3 regions of the Thermobispora bispora DSM 43833 genome follow, and region 1 is predicted to be linked to each of the others. Evidence: predicted binding sites of a transcription regulator. Region 1 holds the regulator's gene; each other region holds the start of a gene.
The links. Region 1 encodes LexA, which represses DNA repair genes until DNA is damaged. Its sites were predicted from a motif close to TCGAACANNTGTTCGA; they were not measured.
Positions count from the first base shown of each region.

Region 2: TBIS_RS08590 (Rv2578c family radical SAM protein) is a predicted target of LexA. The motif match lies at 2,987-3,002, and genes of this name have one in related genera.
Region 3: TBIS_RS12740 (DUF6504 family protein) is a predicted target of LexA. The motif match lies at 2,757-2,772, and genes of this name have one in related genera.

Region 1 covers NC_014165.1:2,834,828-2,839,667, reverse strand. Annotated here, with positions in the region: gene leuS (leucine--tRNA ligase) at 1-527, shown strand, start outside; gene TBIS_RS12025 (MalY/PatB family protein) at 987-2,099, opposite strand; gene lexA (transcriptional repressor LexA) at 2,702-3,418, opposite strand; gene nrdR (transcriptional regulator NrdR) at 3,812-4,276, shown strand; gene TBIS_RS12010 (vitamin B12-dependent ribonucleotide reductase) at 4,362-4,840, shown strand, end outside.
Region 2 covers NC_014165.1:1,996,297-2,001,136, reverse strand. Annotated here, with positions in the region: gene TBIS_RS08605 (lysophospholipid acyltransferase family protein) at 192-845, shown strand; gene TBIS_RS08600 (penicillin-binding transpeptidase domain-containing protein) at 919-2,541, shown strand; gene TBIS_RS08595 (DUF3040 domain-containing protein) at 2,613-2,876, opposite strand; gene TBIS_RS08590 (Rv2578c family radical SAM protein) at 3,011-4,060, shown strand; gene TBIS_RS08585 (glycosyltransferase family 4 protein) at 4,423-4,840, shown strand, end outside.
Region 3 covers NC_014165.1:3,015,431-3,020,270, forward strand. Annotated here, with positions in the region: gene TBIS_RS12735 (DNA polymerase III subunit alpha) at 1-2,358, opposite strand, end outside; gene TBIS_RS12740 (DUF6504 family protein) at 2,417-2,683, opposite strand; gene TBIS_RS12745 (quinone oxidoreductase family protein) at 3,031-3,990, shown strand; gene TBIS_RS12750 (PEP/pyruvate-binding domain-containing protein) at 4,672-4,840, shown strand, end outside.

The DNA.
Region 1 (4,840 bases):
CGGGCGCCGCCTCCGCGCCGGGCGTCGACTTCAGCAAGGGCGACGTCGCGCTGCGCAAGGTCACCCACCGGGTGATCGACGAGGTGACCAAGCTCGTCGAGGCGTACCGGTTCAACGTGGCCGTCGCCCGGATGATGGAGCTGACCACCGCGATCCGCCGGGCGATCGACTCCGGCCCCGGGGCGGCCGACCCGGCGGTGCGCGAGGCCGCCGAGACCCTGGCCATCATGCTCTCGCTGGTCGCGCCGTACACCGCGGAGGAGGGCTGGGAGCGGCTCGGCCACAAGCCGTCCGTCGCGAAGGCGGGCTGGCCGGAGGCCGACCCGCAGCTCCTCGTCCAGGAGTCGGTCACCTGCGTCGTCCAGGTCGGCGGCAAGCTCCGCGACCGGCTCACCGTGCCGCCGGACATCTCCGAGGCCGAGCTGGAGCGGCTCGCCCTCGCCTCGGAGAAGGTGCAGCGGTACCTCAGCGGCGCGCCCCGCAAGGTCATCATCCGGGCGCCGAAGCTGATCAACATCGTCCCGTGACGCTGACGCGCCCGCGCCGCGGACACGGCGCGGGCGCCGCAGCGGGTGACGCGTGACCGCCGGGTGCACATGCACTCCGGCGGTCTTGCGTGTGCGCCATGGGCCGGTGGCGTCGTCCGCGCCCCTCTTCAGGCCGTGTGCTGCGGACTGGTGCCCCCCTGCCAGGCCGTGGAGCCGATCTTCGCGCAGGCCTCAGCGCGGCATACGGGCGAAGGCCGTGACCGGAACCCTGTCCCTCGCCACCGCCGGTGGCCTCAGGTATGTCCTTGGTGAGCAACCGCGAGCCGGGGCGAGCATGCGCAATGGCCGGGCGGGTGAGCATCGGTACCCCGTGCCGCGGTGGCCGGCGGCGGGACGGCGGCTCACCCGCCAGGCGATGGCATGAGCGGCGCACGCGATAGCACCGGGTGTGAGCTCACCGGAACCCGGAAAGTGGCCGGCACCGCCGGCGGCGGCCGGCTAGGCCGCGTGGCGGAGGGCCTCCGAGATCCTGGTGAGCATCTCGGTCAGGATCGGCCGCGAGGTGGCGAAGTTGAGCCGCGCCTGGCCCGGGCGGCCGCCGAAGTCCGGCCCCGGGCTGAGCCGCACCCGGGCGGTGCGCTCCAGGAAGCCCGCCGCGTCGTCGATCTTCAGATCGAGCCAGGCGAGGTAGGTTCCCTCGGGCATCCGGTAGCCGGCCCACTCGGGCAGCAAGTCCGCGATCAGCCTGCGGTTGCGGTCCAGGATGCGCAGCACCTCCGACAGCCAGGCCTCGCCGTGCCGCCAGGCCGCGACGGTCGCCTCCACGGCGAGCGCGCCCACGGCGCCGTACAGGTGCACCGGCTCGCGGGCGAGCGCCTCCCGGACCCACCGCGCCCCGACGTGGGCCACGGCGCAGCGGATCCCGCCCATGTTGAACGCCTTCGACGCCGAGGTGAGCGTGATCGTGCGCTCGGGGAGGAGCGTGGCGAACGGGATGTGGCGCGCCGGCGCGTACACGAGGTCCGAGTGGATCTCGTCCGAGATCACCAGGACGTCGTGGCGTTCGGCGTACGCGGCGAGCGCCTCCAGCTCGGCCCGGGTGAACACGCGGCCGGACGGGTTCTGCGGGTTGACCAGGAGCAGGACCGAGGCGGGCTCGTCCGGCGGCTCGAACCGCCCGTCGTCCCCGATCGGGATGGGCACCAGCCGCCGCTCCATAGAGGTGATCATGTGCAGGAACGGGTGGTACGCCGGGACGTGCAGCGCGACCGCGTCGCCCGGGCGGGTGGCGATGTGGAGCAGCACCTGGACGGCGTGGTCGACGTCGGTGAACGCCCGGACGTGCCCGGGGTCGGGGCGCCAGCCGTACTTGGTCTCCATGCGCTCGGCGAACGCCTCGGCGAGCGGCCCGGCGCTCGGGTCGTCCACCCAGGGCGGGTAGCCGAGATCCGTGGCGGCCCGCCGGGCGACGGCCTCCCGGATCGCGTCGGCGACCGGGAAGTCCATGTCGGCGATGAACGCGGGGATCACATCCGGGCCGACGGTGGACCACTTGAAGCCGTCCCGGTTCCGGACGTCCTCGAGGGTGAGCGCATCAAGGTTGATTTCCACCGGTTCATGGTAAGCGGCTGGATCATCCCGCTTTGCGGCGTGTCTCCCCGGTCGTGTATCCCCCGACCGTATGTCTTCAGGGCTGGGCGTCTCCCGGGCGGGGTCTCCCCGCCGTGTGTCTTCGGGCGAGGTCTGCCGGGGTGTGCTGTTCCCCGGCGCGTCTCTCCTCGGGCCTGTCTTTCCGGTGCGCTGCGCCCGGCCCGCCGGACCGGGGCGGGCCGCGCGCGGTGGCGCGCCGGGACGCGGAGAACTGTGGCGCGCCGGCACGCGGGGAAGCGGTGAGCCTGTACGCGGGAAGTGGTGAGCCGGTAGGCGGGGAAGCGGTTTAGCCGATAGGCGGGGCAGTGGCGCGTCGGTACGCAGGGAAGCGATGAGCCGATACGCGGGGCAGTGGCGCGCCGCCGCGCCCGGCGGTCCGCATCGACGGCCAGACCCTCCGGCCGGGGAAGGCGACCCGCAGCAGCGGCGTGGCCGAGGGCGGCAGAGCCGCCCGGCCTCCACCACGGTCCGGCGGGCCTCCGCAGGGCGTGATCGCCCATGCCCCCGGGCCGGGCAACGTCAGGAAGATCGGCGGCCGCGCCCGGGGGAGGCCGACGGCAGGGTCAGAGCTTGCGGAGGACGGCCACGACCTTCCCGAGGATGGTGGCCTCGTCGCCGGGGATCGGCTCGTAGTTCGGGTTGTGCGGCACGAGCCAGACGCGCCCGTCCTTGCGCTTGAACCGCTTGACCGTGGCCTCGCCGTCGATCATGGCGGCGACGATGTCGCCGTTCTCCGCGACCGGCTGCTGCCGTACCACGACCCAGTCGCCGTCGGCGATCGCCGCCTCGATCATCGAGTCACCGGTCACCCGGAGCAGGAAGAGCGTCCCCTCGCCGACGAGCTGCCGGGGCAGGGGGAACACGTCCTCGATGCTCTGCTCGGCGAGGATCGGGCCGCCCGCGGCGATGCGGCCGACCACCGGGACGTACGCCGTCTGGGGGCGGGAGACCGTGCCCTCCTCGCCCTGGGAGGCGTCGGGGTCGACCCAGAACGCGGGCTCGCCGGGGAGGCGGACCTCGAGAGCGCGCGGCCGGTGGGGGTCACGGCGGAGGTAGCCCTTGCGCTGGAGCGCGCTGAGCTGGTGGGACACGCTGGACGTGCTGGTGAGCTGGACGGCTTCGCCGATCTCCCGCATCGACGGCGGGTATCCGCGCCGCTGGACCGAGTCGCGGATCACCTCGAGGATCTTCCGCTGCCTCGGGGTGAGACCGAGCGCGTCGCGTTTGCGGACGGCGAGGTCGCTGACGTCCTCCGTCCGCTCACGTCGGTCACTCACCATGCCACCTCTCCCAGTCCGTCTCCCGCAGGCCGCTCAGAGCGACCGTATCGCGAATCAAGATCATCATCAAACAGCTGTTCGAGTGCCGGCGCCCGGCCCGCCGTCCGATCGATCTCATCGTACGGGAAGGTGATCGATACGGTGTTCGATTCGCCGGGTTCGTGACCGATGCGGAATCACGCCCGGATCAGTGGCCGGGAGCCCAGGGGCGCCGGCCGGGGCCCCGGCACGCCGTCCCAGCCCCGCTGACGTGCGGATTCGCCCGGCCGAACGAGCGGACTTGCGTTCAAGGACCGATGCTCTTAGGTTTGTGGGGCCACAACATCTAGTAGGCGCATCGTCGTCCAAGCCCCACAAATTGTGTTCACGGAGTGCGTTTCGGGAGGCGGTGGCATGCACTGTCCGTTCTGTCGCCATCCGGACACCCGGGTCATCGACAGCCGAACGACCGAGGACGGCGCCGCCATCCGCCGCAGGCGCACCTGCCCCGAGTGCAACCGCAGGTTCACCACCCAGGAGACCGTGCTGCTCATGGTGAGCAAGCGCAGCGGCGTCACCGAGCCCTTCTCCCGGGAGAAGGTCATCGCCGGCGTACGGCGGGCCTGCCAGGGCAGGCCGGTGAGCGAGGATGCTCTCGCCATGCTCGGGCAGAAGGTGGAGGAGAGCATCCGGGCCAAGGGCGTGGCGGAGATCGCATCCCACGACGTGGGGCTGGCCATCCTCGGCCCGCTCCGCGAGCTGGACGAGGTCGCCTACCTCCGGTTCGCCTCCGTCTACCGCGGGTTCGAGACCCTTGAGGACTTCGAAGCCGAGATCAAGCGGCTGCGGGAGGAGCGGGCACGGGCGGAGGAACGATAGCCGGCCGGGCCTGACGATGTGGCCGGGCAAGCACATGGTCCGAGACGACGAAGGGCTTCACCGGGCCCTAGAAGGGGGAAAGAGCATGACGGAGATCGCGGACGGCACCACCGGTGGTGCCGGTGGACAGGGGGGCAGGCGTTCGCGGAAAGGCTTGAAGATCAAGCGGATCTTCACCACTCCCGGGGTCCATCCCTACGACGAGGTCGAGTGGGAGCGCCGCGACGTCGTGATGACGAACTGGCGCGACGGCTCCGTCAACTTCGAGCAGCGCGGCGTCGAGTTCCCCTCCTTCTGGTCGATGAACGCGACCAACATCGTGACCACCAAGTACTTCCGCGGCGCCCTGGGCACCCCGCAGCGCGAGTGGAGCCTCAAGCAGGTCGTCGACCGGGTGGTCGGCGTCTACACCAAGACAGGGCTCGAGCACGGCTACTTCGCCACCGAAGAGGACGCCGAGATCTTCGACCATGAGCTCAAGTACGCGCTGATCCACCAGATCTTCAGCTTCAACTCGCCGGTCTGGTTCAACGTCGGCACCGCCTCGCCCCAGCAGGTAAGCGC
Region 2 (4,840 bases), 840 kb from region 1:
TGAGACGCCGTCTCACGGGACGTACACGTATTTCCCGCCCTTTGCGCTTCTCTTAAGGTCTCTCCCCCGGCCGGTCCCGCGGTACCCGCGTCCCGGCCGGCGGTGCGGCGGGTGGCCGCCGGTGATCGGCGTGCGCGGCGCCGCCCGCTAGGGTGTGTCCCGACACCCGAGGGAGGAGAGCCGTGCCGCCGATGCTGTACCGCGCCGCCAAGCTGGTCGCCCTGCCCGCCATGCGCATGCTGTGGCGGCCGTCCATCGAGGGGCGCGCCCACGTGCCGGAGCAGGGGCCGGCGATCCTCGCCTCCAACCACCTCTCCGCGATCGACTCGTTCATCCTCCCCGCCCTGCTCCCCCGCCCGGTCCGCTTCGTCGCCAAGAACGAGTACTTCACCGGCAACCCTCTGGTCGCGCTGTGGATGCGCAGCTTCGGGACCGTGGCCGTCGACCGGGAGAACGTGTCGGCCGCCCGCTCCGTGCTCGAGGCGGCCGTGGACGTGCTCAAGGCGGGTGAGCTGTTCGGGATCTACCCCGAGGGCACCCGCTCCCCCGACGGCCGGCTCTACCGCGGCAAGATCGGGGTGGCCTGGCTGGCGCTCACCACCGGGGCGCCGGTGATCCCCGTGGCGATGCTCAACACCGACCGGGCGCTCCCACCCGGGAGCCGGGTGCCCCGGCCGGTCCGGGTCGGCGTGCGCATCGGCCCTCCGATGACCTTCACCGGCGACCCGGGCTCGGCCCGCGACCGCAGGTCGGTCACCGACGAGGTCATGGCGGCGATCCAGCGCCTGTCCGGCCAGGAGTACGTGCCCAGGTACGCGGCGAGCGTGAAGGCCGCCTCCCGGTGAAGGCGCCGTCCTCGCGCGCGGGCGGCGACGTTAGGCTCTTAGGCCCATCCCGATCAGACTGGGGGTACGCGCGGTGCCACGAGGACGCACGGTCGCGATCGTTTCAGCCGTCGCCGTCGTGGCGGCGGCGGGGATAGGCGGCGGCGCCTACTACGTGCTGCACACCCGGGGATCCCCGCTGGAGACCGCGCAACGGTTCACCGCCGCATGGGCGCGCGGCGATCACGCGGCGATGAAGGCCGAGCTCGCCGCGCCCGCGCCCGGCTTCGACGCCGCCTACGCCCAGCTCACCGAGAACCTCGGCGTCACAAATGTCTCCATCTCCGGCCTGCGGGTGAGCGAGCCCGCCGACGGCAAGGCCACCGCCACCTACACCGCCACCGCGAAGCTCAAGGGCATCGGCGAGTGGACCTACCAGGGCCGGCTCGCGCTCACCGTCAAGGACCGGCACTGGAAGGTCGACTGGTCCCCGTCCGCCGTCCACCCCGCGCTCGACGGCGCCACCAAGCTGCGGATCAAGGTCACCTGGCCCCCAAGGGCGGCGATCACCGACGCGAACGGGCGGCGGATCGACGGCGGTGACGTCGGCGGATCCGTTCAGCAGCTCGTCGGCTACCTCGACAAGGCGACCGCCAAGGACGTGAAGCGGCTCGGCCCGCCGTACCGGGTGCGCGACCTGGTGGGCCGGGCCGGGCTCCAGGCGACCTTCGAACGGCGGCTCGCGGGCACCCCCACCATCGAGATCCAGGCGGTCGGCTCCTCGACGGAGACCCTGCACCGGTTCGAAGGGACGCCCGGCGAGGAGCTGCGGACCACGCTCGACCTCCGCGTGCAACGGGCGGCGGCCGACGCGGTGCGGAACGTCGAGGAGCCGGCCGCGCTGGTCGCGGTCCGCCCCTCGACCGGGGAGATCCTCGCGGTCGCCAACAACCGCGGGGGGTTCAACCGGGCGCTGGAGGGCCGCTACCCGCCCGGGTCGACGTTCAAGGCGATCACCGCGGCCGGGCTGCTCGGCACGGGCCTCACCCCGTCCTCGCGGGTCACCTGCCCCAAGACGGTCATCGTCGGCGGCCTGCGGATCCGCAACTCCGATTACGAGTCGTTCGGCTCGGTCAGCCTCCGTGAGGCGTTCGCGCACTCGTGCAACACCACGTTCGCCCCGCTCGCCGCCTCCCGGCTCGGTGCGAAGAAGCTGCACGAGCTCGCCGGCTCGTTCGGGTTCAACCAGCCGCTGAACATCGGGGTGCCCGCGGTCTCCGGGAGCATGCCCAGGGCGGAGAGCGACGCCGAGCTCGCCGCCGAGTCGTTCGGGCAGGCGCGCATCACCGCGAGCCCGCTCGTGATGGCGTCGGTCGCCGCCGCCGTGGCCGATGGCACGTGGCGGCCGCCCACCCTGGTGCGGTCCCTGAAGCAGAAGGCGACCCCCAAGAAGCTGCCGGACGAGGTGGTCGCGCACTTGCGGGCGATGATGCGGGCCGTGGTCACCGAGGGCACCGCTCGCGGGGCCGGGCTCCCCTCCGGTACGGCGGGCAAGACCGGGTCGGCCGAGTTCGGCACCGGCCCCGAGCTCGGCATGCACGCCTGGTTCATCGGCTACCGGGGCGATCTCGCCTTCGCCGTGGTCGTCGAAGGCGGCGGCATGGGCGGCAAGGTCGCCGCCCCGATCGCCGCCAGGTTCCTCAAGGCCCTCGGCTAGGCCGCCCCCTCCCCGGCCCGCCGCCCGCCGGGCCGGGGCGTCCCCGGGCCGCACCACGGGCCGGCCGGCGGTCACCCCGAGAGCGCGGCGGCCTCGACGTGGAACGCCGTGATCAGCAGCGCGGCGAGCAATACCGCGATCAGCAGCCAGCTCACCGCGATGATCACGGTGGATCTGCGCGGGCCGCCGCGGACGGCCCACCAACGGCGCCGGCGCCGCCCGCGCGCCACGCGCTCGCTGAACGACTCGAGCCTGGCGGCGAACTCGGGGTCCTCGTCGGTGAGGTGCCGCTCGATCATCGCGAGGATTCGCTCGTCATCCTGCGACCAGGCCATGGCGCAACTCTCCCGAAGGCAACGTGGTGTGCCCTCTTTTTGCCCTGTGATCAAGATCATTAGCCCTGGTTTGCCCGGCCATTTCGATCATCGCCGCGCTTGCGATCTCATCGAAAGTTTGTTCTAATCGCATCATGCGCTGGGAGAACCTCCGCGTGTCGGATGATGGGGCGGGCGGCGACGCCATTCCGCTGCTGCCGCGCGGCGCCGTGGCCCAGACCTTCGACACACCGGGGTTCCGGGGCATCACGTTCTACGAGATCCACGCACGCTCGATCATCAACCGCGTCCCCGCCGGCAGCCGGGTCCCGTTCGAGTGGACCATCAACCCCTACCGCGGGTGCAGCCACGCCTGTGTTTACTGCTTCGCCCGGAAGACCCACGAGTACCTGGATCTGAACGCCGGGCCGGACTTCGACTCGAAGATCATCGTCAAGGTGAACGCGGCCGAGCTGCTCCGCAAGGAGCTCGCCGCGCCGTCCTGGAGCGGCGGGCACATCGCCATGGGCACCAACGTCGACTGCTATCAGCGGGCGGAGGGCCGCTACCGGCTGATGCGCGGCATCCTGACCGCGCTCCGCGACGCGGCGAACCCGTTCTCCATCCTGACCAAGGGCTCGCTCATCCTCCGCGACCTCGACCTGCTGACCCAGGCCGCCGAGGTGACTCGGGTGAGCGCGAACGTGTCGGTCGGGTTCACCGGCGACGACGACCTGTGGCGCGCGGTCGAGCCGGGAACGCCCAGCCCGCGCACCCGGCTGGAGGTGTGCGCCACGCTCAACGCGCACGGCATCCCGTCCGGCGTGCTGATGGCCCCGATCCTCCCGTACCTGACCGACTCACCGCGGCGGCTCCGGGAGACCGTCCGGCGGATCGCGGAGACCGGGGCCACCTCCGTGACGCCGCTCGTGCTGCACCTCAGGCCCGGCGCCCGCGAGTGGTTCATGACCTGGCTGTCCCGGGAGCACCCGGGGCTCGTCCCCCGCTACCGCGAGCTGTACGGCCGGGGCGCCTACGCCCCCAAGGCGTACCAGCAGCGGATCGTCCAGCGGGTGGCCGAGCTCGCCGAGGAGTACGGCATCGGCCGGTCCACCCCGCGCGCCGCCCGGCGCATCCCGCCGCCGCCACCGGGCCCGGCGGCCGTGCCCCGTGCGACCGAGCCGGAACAGCTCTCCCTGCTCTGAGCGCGGAGTGGCGCACCCGTCGGTTGGAGCGCCCGTGTGATCTCACGCGCGGCCGTGCCGCCGGAGCACGGCGGCGACCCGTCCGGCGCCGTGACCGGCGGCGGACGACCGCGTCCGGCGCTCCCGGTTCCGCGCTCCCCTGGCCTCAGGCACGGCCACCGCGCCTCGCTTCCCGGGAGACGTCGCCGCCGATCCGTCTCCGCCGGCGATACGGCCCGGGCACGCGGCGGCCCGGCCCGGAGCGGCGGCACCGCCGTACCGCGCGGCAGGCCGCCCGGCATGCCCGCGATCCAGGACAACCCGGACGCGGGATCCGCCGTCACACAGAGAGAAGATCCATCACCATCGGACGGGGGAACCGGGTGAGCGTGGCACGGCGGGCGACGTCGACGCTCCAGCGTGCCGTCAAGGCGCTCTGGCGGGCGCTCACCGCGCCGGGCGGGCGTCGTGCCCGCTCCGCGCCGCCGGCGGGCGGTGACCGGGTGCGCATCCTCCTGCTGCACGCCAACGGCATGGGCGGGACGATCCGCGCGGTCTTCCACCTCGCCGGATACCTCGCCCGGACCCGGGACGTCGAGATCGTGAGCGTGATCCGGGAAAGCGCGGAGCCCTTCTTCCCCGTGCCGCCCGGCGTGCGCATCCGCTACCTGGACGACCGGCTCGGCGGCCGCAACGGGCTGCTGTCCCGCCTGCCCAGCGCGCTGGTGCCGAAGGACGAGGCGGCCTACCACCGGTTCACGCTCCGCACCGATCTCGCCCTGGCCCGGTACGTCCGATCCG
Region 3 (4,840 bases), 180 kb from region 1:
GCCGGGTTCGTGGGTGAGCACCCCGGCGAAGAAGGCGGCGGGGTGGTGCCGCTTGAGCCACGCCGACTGGTAGGTGGGGAGGGCGAACGCGGCGGCGTGCGCCTTGCAGAACCCGAACGCGCCGAACGCGTCGATCGTCCGCCAGACCCGCTCGATCGTCTCCTCGCCGTACCCCTTCTTCCGGGCGAGCGGGACGAACCAGGCGCGGACCTCTTCGCGCCCCTCCGGCGTGTCCAGGGCGCGCCGGGCCCTCTCCGCCTCGGACAGCCCGCACCCGGTCATGATGTCGATGACCCGCAGGACCTGCTCGTGGAAGATGACCACGCCGTGGGTCTCCCGGAGCGCCTCCCGCAGGTCCTCGTGCGGGTAGCTCGGGGCGCGGAACCCGTGCCGCGCCTCCAGGTAGGGCGTGACCATGTCGGAGTTGACCGGCCCCGGGCGGAAGAGCGAGATGTCCACGATCAGGTCGTGCATGGTGCGGGGCTCCAGCTTGCCGACGAGCTCCCGCTGCCCGGGCGACTCGATCTGGAAGCAGCCGAGCGTCCGGCCGGCGCAGATCAGATCGAAGGTCTCCGGGTCGTCCCGGGGGACGGCGTCCAGGTCGATCCTCCGGCCGTCGACCCGCTCGACCTCCCGGACCGCGTACGCGAGCGCGGACTGCATCCGCACGCCGAGCACGTCGAGCTTGAGCAGCCCCGCGTCCTCCACGTCGTCCTTGTCGAACTGGGACATGGGGAAGCCCAGCATGCTGGGCTCCACCGGCGTGCGGTCGCGGAGCCCCGAGTTGCCGATCAGCACCCCGCACGGGTGCATCGCGATGTGCCGGGGCAGCCCGTCGAGCCGTTCGGCGATCCGGAACACGGTCTGCAGCGCCCGGTCGTTCAGCCCGCTGCCGCGCAGCTCGGGCAGGTCGGAGAGCGCGGCGCGGATCTGCCCGGCGCGGATGTGCGGGAAGGCCTTGACGATGACGTCGATCTCGTGCGGCGGCAGCCCCATGGCCGCCCCGACGTCCCGGATCGCGCTGCGGGCCCGGTAGGTCTCCACCATCGAGACGCAGGCCATCCGGGCCTCGCCGTACCGGTCGAGGATGGCGCGGTAGCAGTCGAGGCGCCGGGCCGACTCCACGTCGATGTCGATGTCGGGCAGGCCCTTGCGGCCCTCCGAGAGGAACCGCTCCATGAGCAGGCCGTGGTCGAGCGGGTTCACCTCGCCGATGCCGATCAGGTAGTTGACCAGGCAGCCCGCGCCCGAGCCGCGGATGGCGCACCGGATGCCCATCGAGCGGATCATGTCGGTGATCCCGGCGACCGCGAGGAAGTACCCGGAGAGCCCTTTCCGCTCGATGATCGACAGCTCGGCGGCGAGCCGCCGCCGCGCCTCGGCCGAGCGGGCCAGGCCCCGCGCGGCCAGCCCCTCCTCGCACCGGTGCCGCAGCCGCCGGACCGGGTCCCCATCGACCTCGGGCAGGTGGAGCCGGGGCCGCACCGGGTCGAGGAGGGGGACGATCTCGACGGGGTCGAGCACGCACCGCTCCGCGACCCTCCGGGTCTCGGCGAGCAGCCGCCCGGCGCGGTCGCGGTCGCCGCCGCAGATCCGGAGGGCCACCCAGGCCATCTCGGTGCTGTCCTTCAGGTAGGCGTGCGCGGTCGGGTGGTCGATGTGCCGCGGGTGGAGGGGCACGCGCTTGCGCGCCGCGTCGAGCACGTTCCCGACCTGGTGGTCGGCCGCGTCCAGGTACCGGACCGTGTTGCTGAGCACCGCGGGGACGCCCGTCGCGTCGGCCAGCCCGATCATGCGGGCCGCCGTGTTCGCGTCGCGGTGGCCGTAGAGGTCGGCCACCTCGACCACCACGTCCGGCACCGCGGACCGCCATGCGTGGAGCAGCGCGGCGGCCTGCCGATCCCGCCGCTCGGCCACCGCCCGGCCGACGTCGGACGCCGGGCCGAGCAGCACCGTCAGCAGGGGCTCGCCCCCCGGCCCGGCCGCGTGCTCGGCCACCGTCTCCCGGGTGACGTACGGCTCGCCGCGCCGCCGGTGGGCGGCGGTGACCAGCCGGCACAGCGCGGCCCAGCCGCCGGAGCGGGCGAGCACGACGATCCGCTCCCCGTCCGCGCCGCTCCCCCGGCCCCGCTCCGGCCGCGCCGGGCCGAGCGCGAGATCGACGCCCGCGATCGGGGCGATCCCCCGGGCATGGCACGCCCGGACGTGCTTGATCACGCCGTAGAGGCCGTCGCGGTCGGTCAGCGCGAGCATGTCCATGCCGTGCTCGGCCGCGCGGCGGGCGAGCGCGTCGGGGAACGCCGTGCCGTACCGGAACGAGTAGGCGGACGCGGTGTGGAGATGGGTGAAGGGATTCATCGGTGACCTCTCCCCTGCCCCCGATCCGGAGCGGTCGCCATGGCCCGGAGGGCCGCCATCAGTCCCATGCCCTCAGCAGCAGCCATCCACCGCTCGCCGTGTCGAACCTCAGCTCGTAGATCCCGATGTCCCTGCCGGTGACCGCCTCCACCCGCCAGAACCGCCGCTCGCCGGGATCGGCGTCCGTGGTCCGCCACCACTCCCGGGCGGTCACCCAGTGGTCCTGCACCGCCCGGACGAGGTAGAGCCGGTCGCGCCAGACGAACCGGGCCGGGCGCCCCTCCCGGAGCCACACCTCGATCGGGTCGCCGTAGAGTCTGCTCATGTTCCCTGCTCCCTGATGGCATCGATCGCCACCCGGGGGAAGGCGGGCGGACGCGGCAACGATTCGAACGGATTCGAACATACGTTCCAGTCAAGATCGAACGCAAGTCGGCGCGCCGCTCCCCGGCGGCCGCCTCCTCGCGCAGGCGGTGGCCGGCGAGGAGCACCGGGCGCGGGATCCGCGCCGGTCTTCACCTTCGACGCCGCCGAGAGGGGGCCGTCGGACGCGCGGCGGTCTCGTAGCGGCTCAGCGGGACCCACCACGGCGGCGTCCGGTCACCACGGGAACAATGGGGAGAACCTCGCGGTTGTGGCCGACGGGAAAACGGCCCGTGGACAGGAGAACAAATGCACGCGATCGTGGTCTCGACGTACGGTGATTCCTCGGTCCTCGACTACACCGAGCGTCCCGACCCGCAGCCCGGCCCCGGCGAGGTGGTCGTCGACGTGGCGGCGAGCGGCGTCAACTTCATCGACGTCTACCACCGGGAGGGCCGCTACCCGCTCCCGCTCCCCCTCATCCCGGGATCGGAGGGCGCCGGCACGGTGACCGCGGTGGGCCCGGGGGTGACCGACATCGTGCCCGGGGACCGCGTGGCCTGGGCCGGGGTGATCGGCTCCTACGCCTCGAAGGCGGTCATCCCGGCGGAGCGGGCCGTTCTGCTGCCCGACGGGGTGTCGGCGGAGCTCGCGGCCGCCGTCATGCTCCAGGGGATGACCGCGCACTACCTCACCCACTCCACCTACGCCATCAAGCAGGGCGACGACGTGCTCATCCACGCCGCCGCCGGCGGCATGGGGCTGCTGCTCACCCAGATGGCGAAGCTGCGCGGCGCCCGGGTGATCGGCACGGTCTCCACCCCGGAGAAGGAGAAGCTCGCCCGCCAGGCCGGCGCCGACGAGGTGATCGGCTACGAGGACTTCGCCGCCAAGGTCAAGGAGATCACCGGGTCGGGCGTCCACGTGGTCTACGACGGCGTCGGGGCCGCGACGTTCGAGGGATCGCTCGCCTCCCTGCGCCCGCGCGGCCTGCTCGCGCTGTACGGCGCGGCGAGCGGCCCGGTCCCGCCGTTCGACCCGCAGCGGCTCAACGCCGCCGGGTCCCTCTTCCTCACCCGCCCTTCGCTCAACCACTACATCGCGACCCGGGAGGAGCTGCTGTGGCGGGCCGGCGACGTGCTCGGCTGGGTGGCCTCGGGCGCGCTCAAGGTGCACATCTCCCAGCGCTACCCGCTCGCCGAGGCGCGGCGCGCCCACGACGACCTGCAGGCCCGGCGGACCACCGGGAAGCTGCTGCTGATCCCGTGATCACCGGCCCGCCGGTCTCGTGATCAGCGGCCCGCCGATCCGCGTGATCAACCGGCTCACCCGTTCTCGTGATCATCGGCGGCCGGTCCGGCGCCGGCCGCCGCACCTCCTCTGCCGGCTCTGACTGCTCTGATCTGACGGCTCTGACGGCCGCCCCGTGGACGGCGGTCCCGGCGGCGGCCGGGCCCGCCGTCCACGGCCCTCCGCACCATGCGCCCGTCGCGTACGTGACGGCCCGGCCCGCCGTCCACGACCCCTCCGGAACGCACCGCCCCGCCCGGACGCGGGAGTACGGCGAGTGCCGCCGCCGCGAGGACGCGGCCCATCCGGCGCGCCTCAGACCTCATGGCCCTTCGCTCGATAAGGCCCTTCGCGCGATCCGTGACCGGCCACGTCTCCTCGCAATAGAGAACGTTGCGTTCCTTACATTTGCGGGCCTATGTTTAGAGAACGATCCGTTCTCTGAAAACCGAGGGGCGGCATGGACCGAGGCCCTGACCTCGCCCGACCCGGGCCGACGCGGGCGACACCCGGAGCGCACGGCCGGTACGCCCCTCTCCGCGGGCGACCGCGGATCGCCCGCGGGCCGGCACGCCGCGTGACCACGCCGCGCCGGGAGGCCGCCTCGGTGCCTGCCGGGCATCCGCCCCGACCGCACCCCCCGAATCCGAAGGAGCCGACGTGACACCGTTCGTGGTGCCGCTCACCGCGGTCGGGCGCGACGACCTCGCGCTCGCCGGGGGCAAGGGCGCCAATCTCGGCGAACTCATCGCGGCCGGCCTGCCGGTCCCGGACGGCTTCGTCGTGACCACCGCCGCCTACGCGGAGCTGATCGACCGGTGCGGGATCG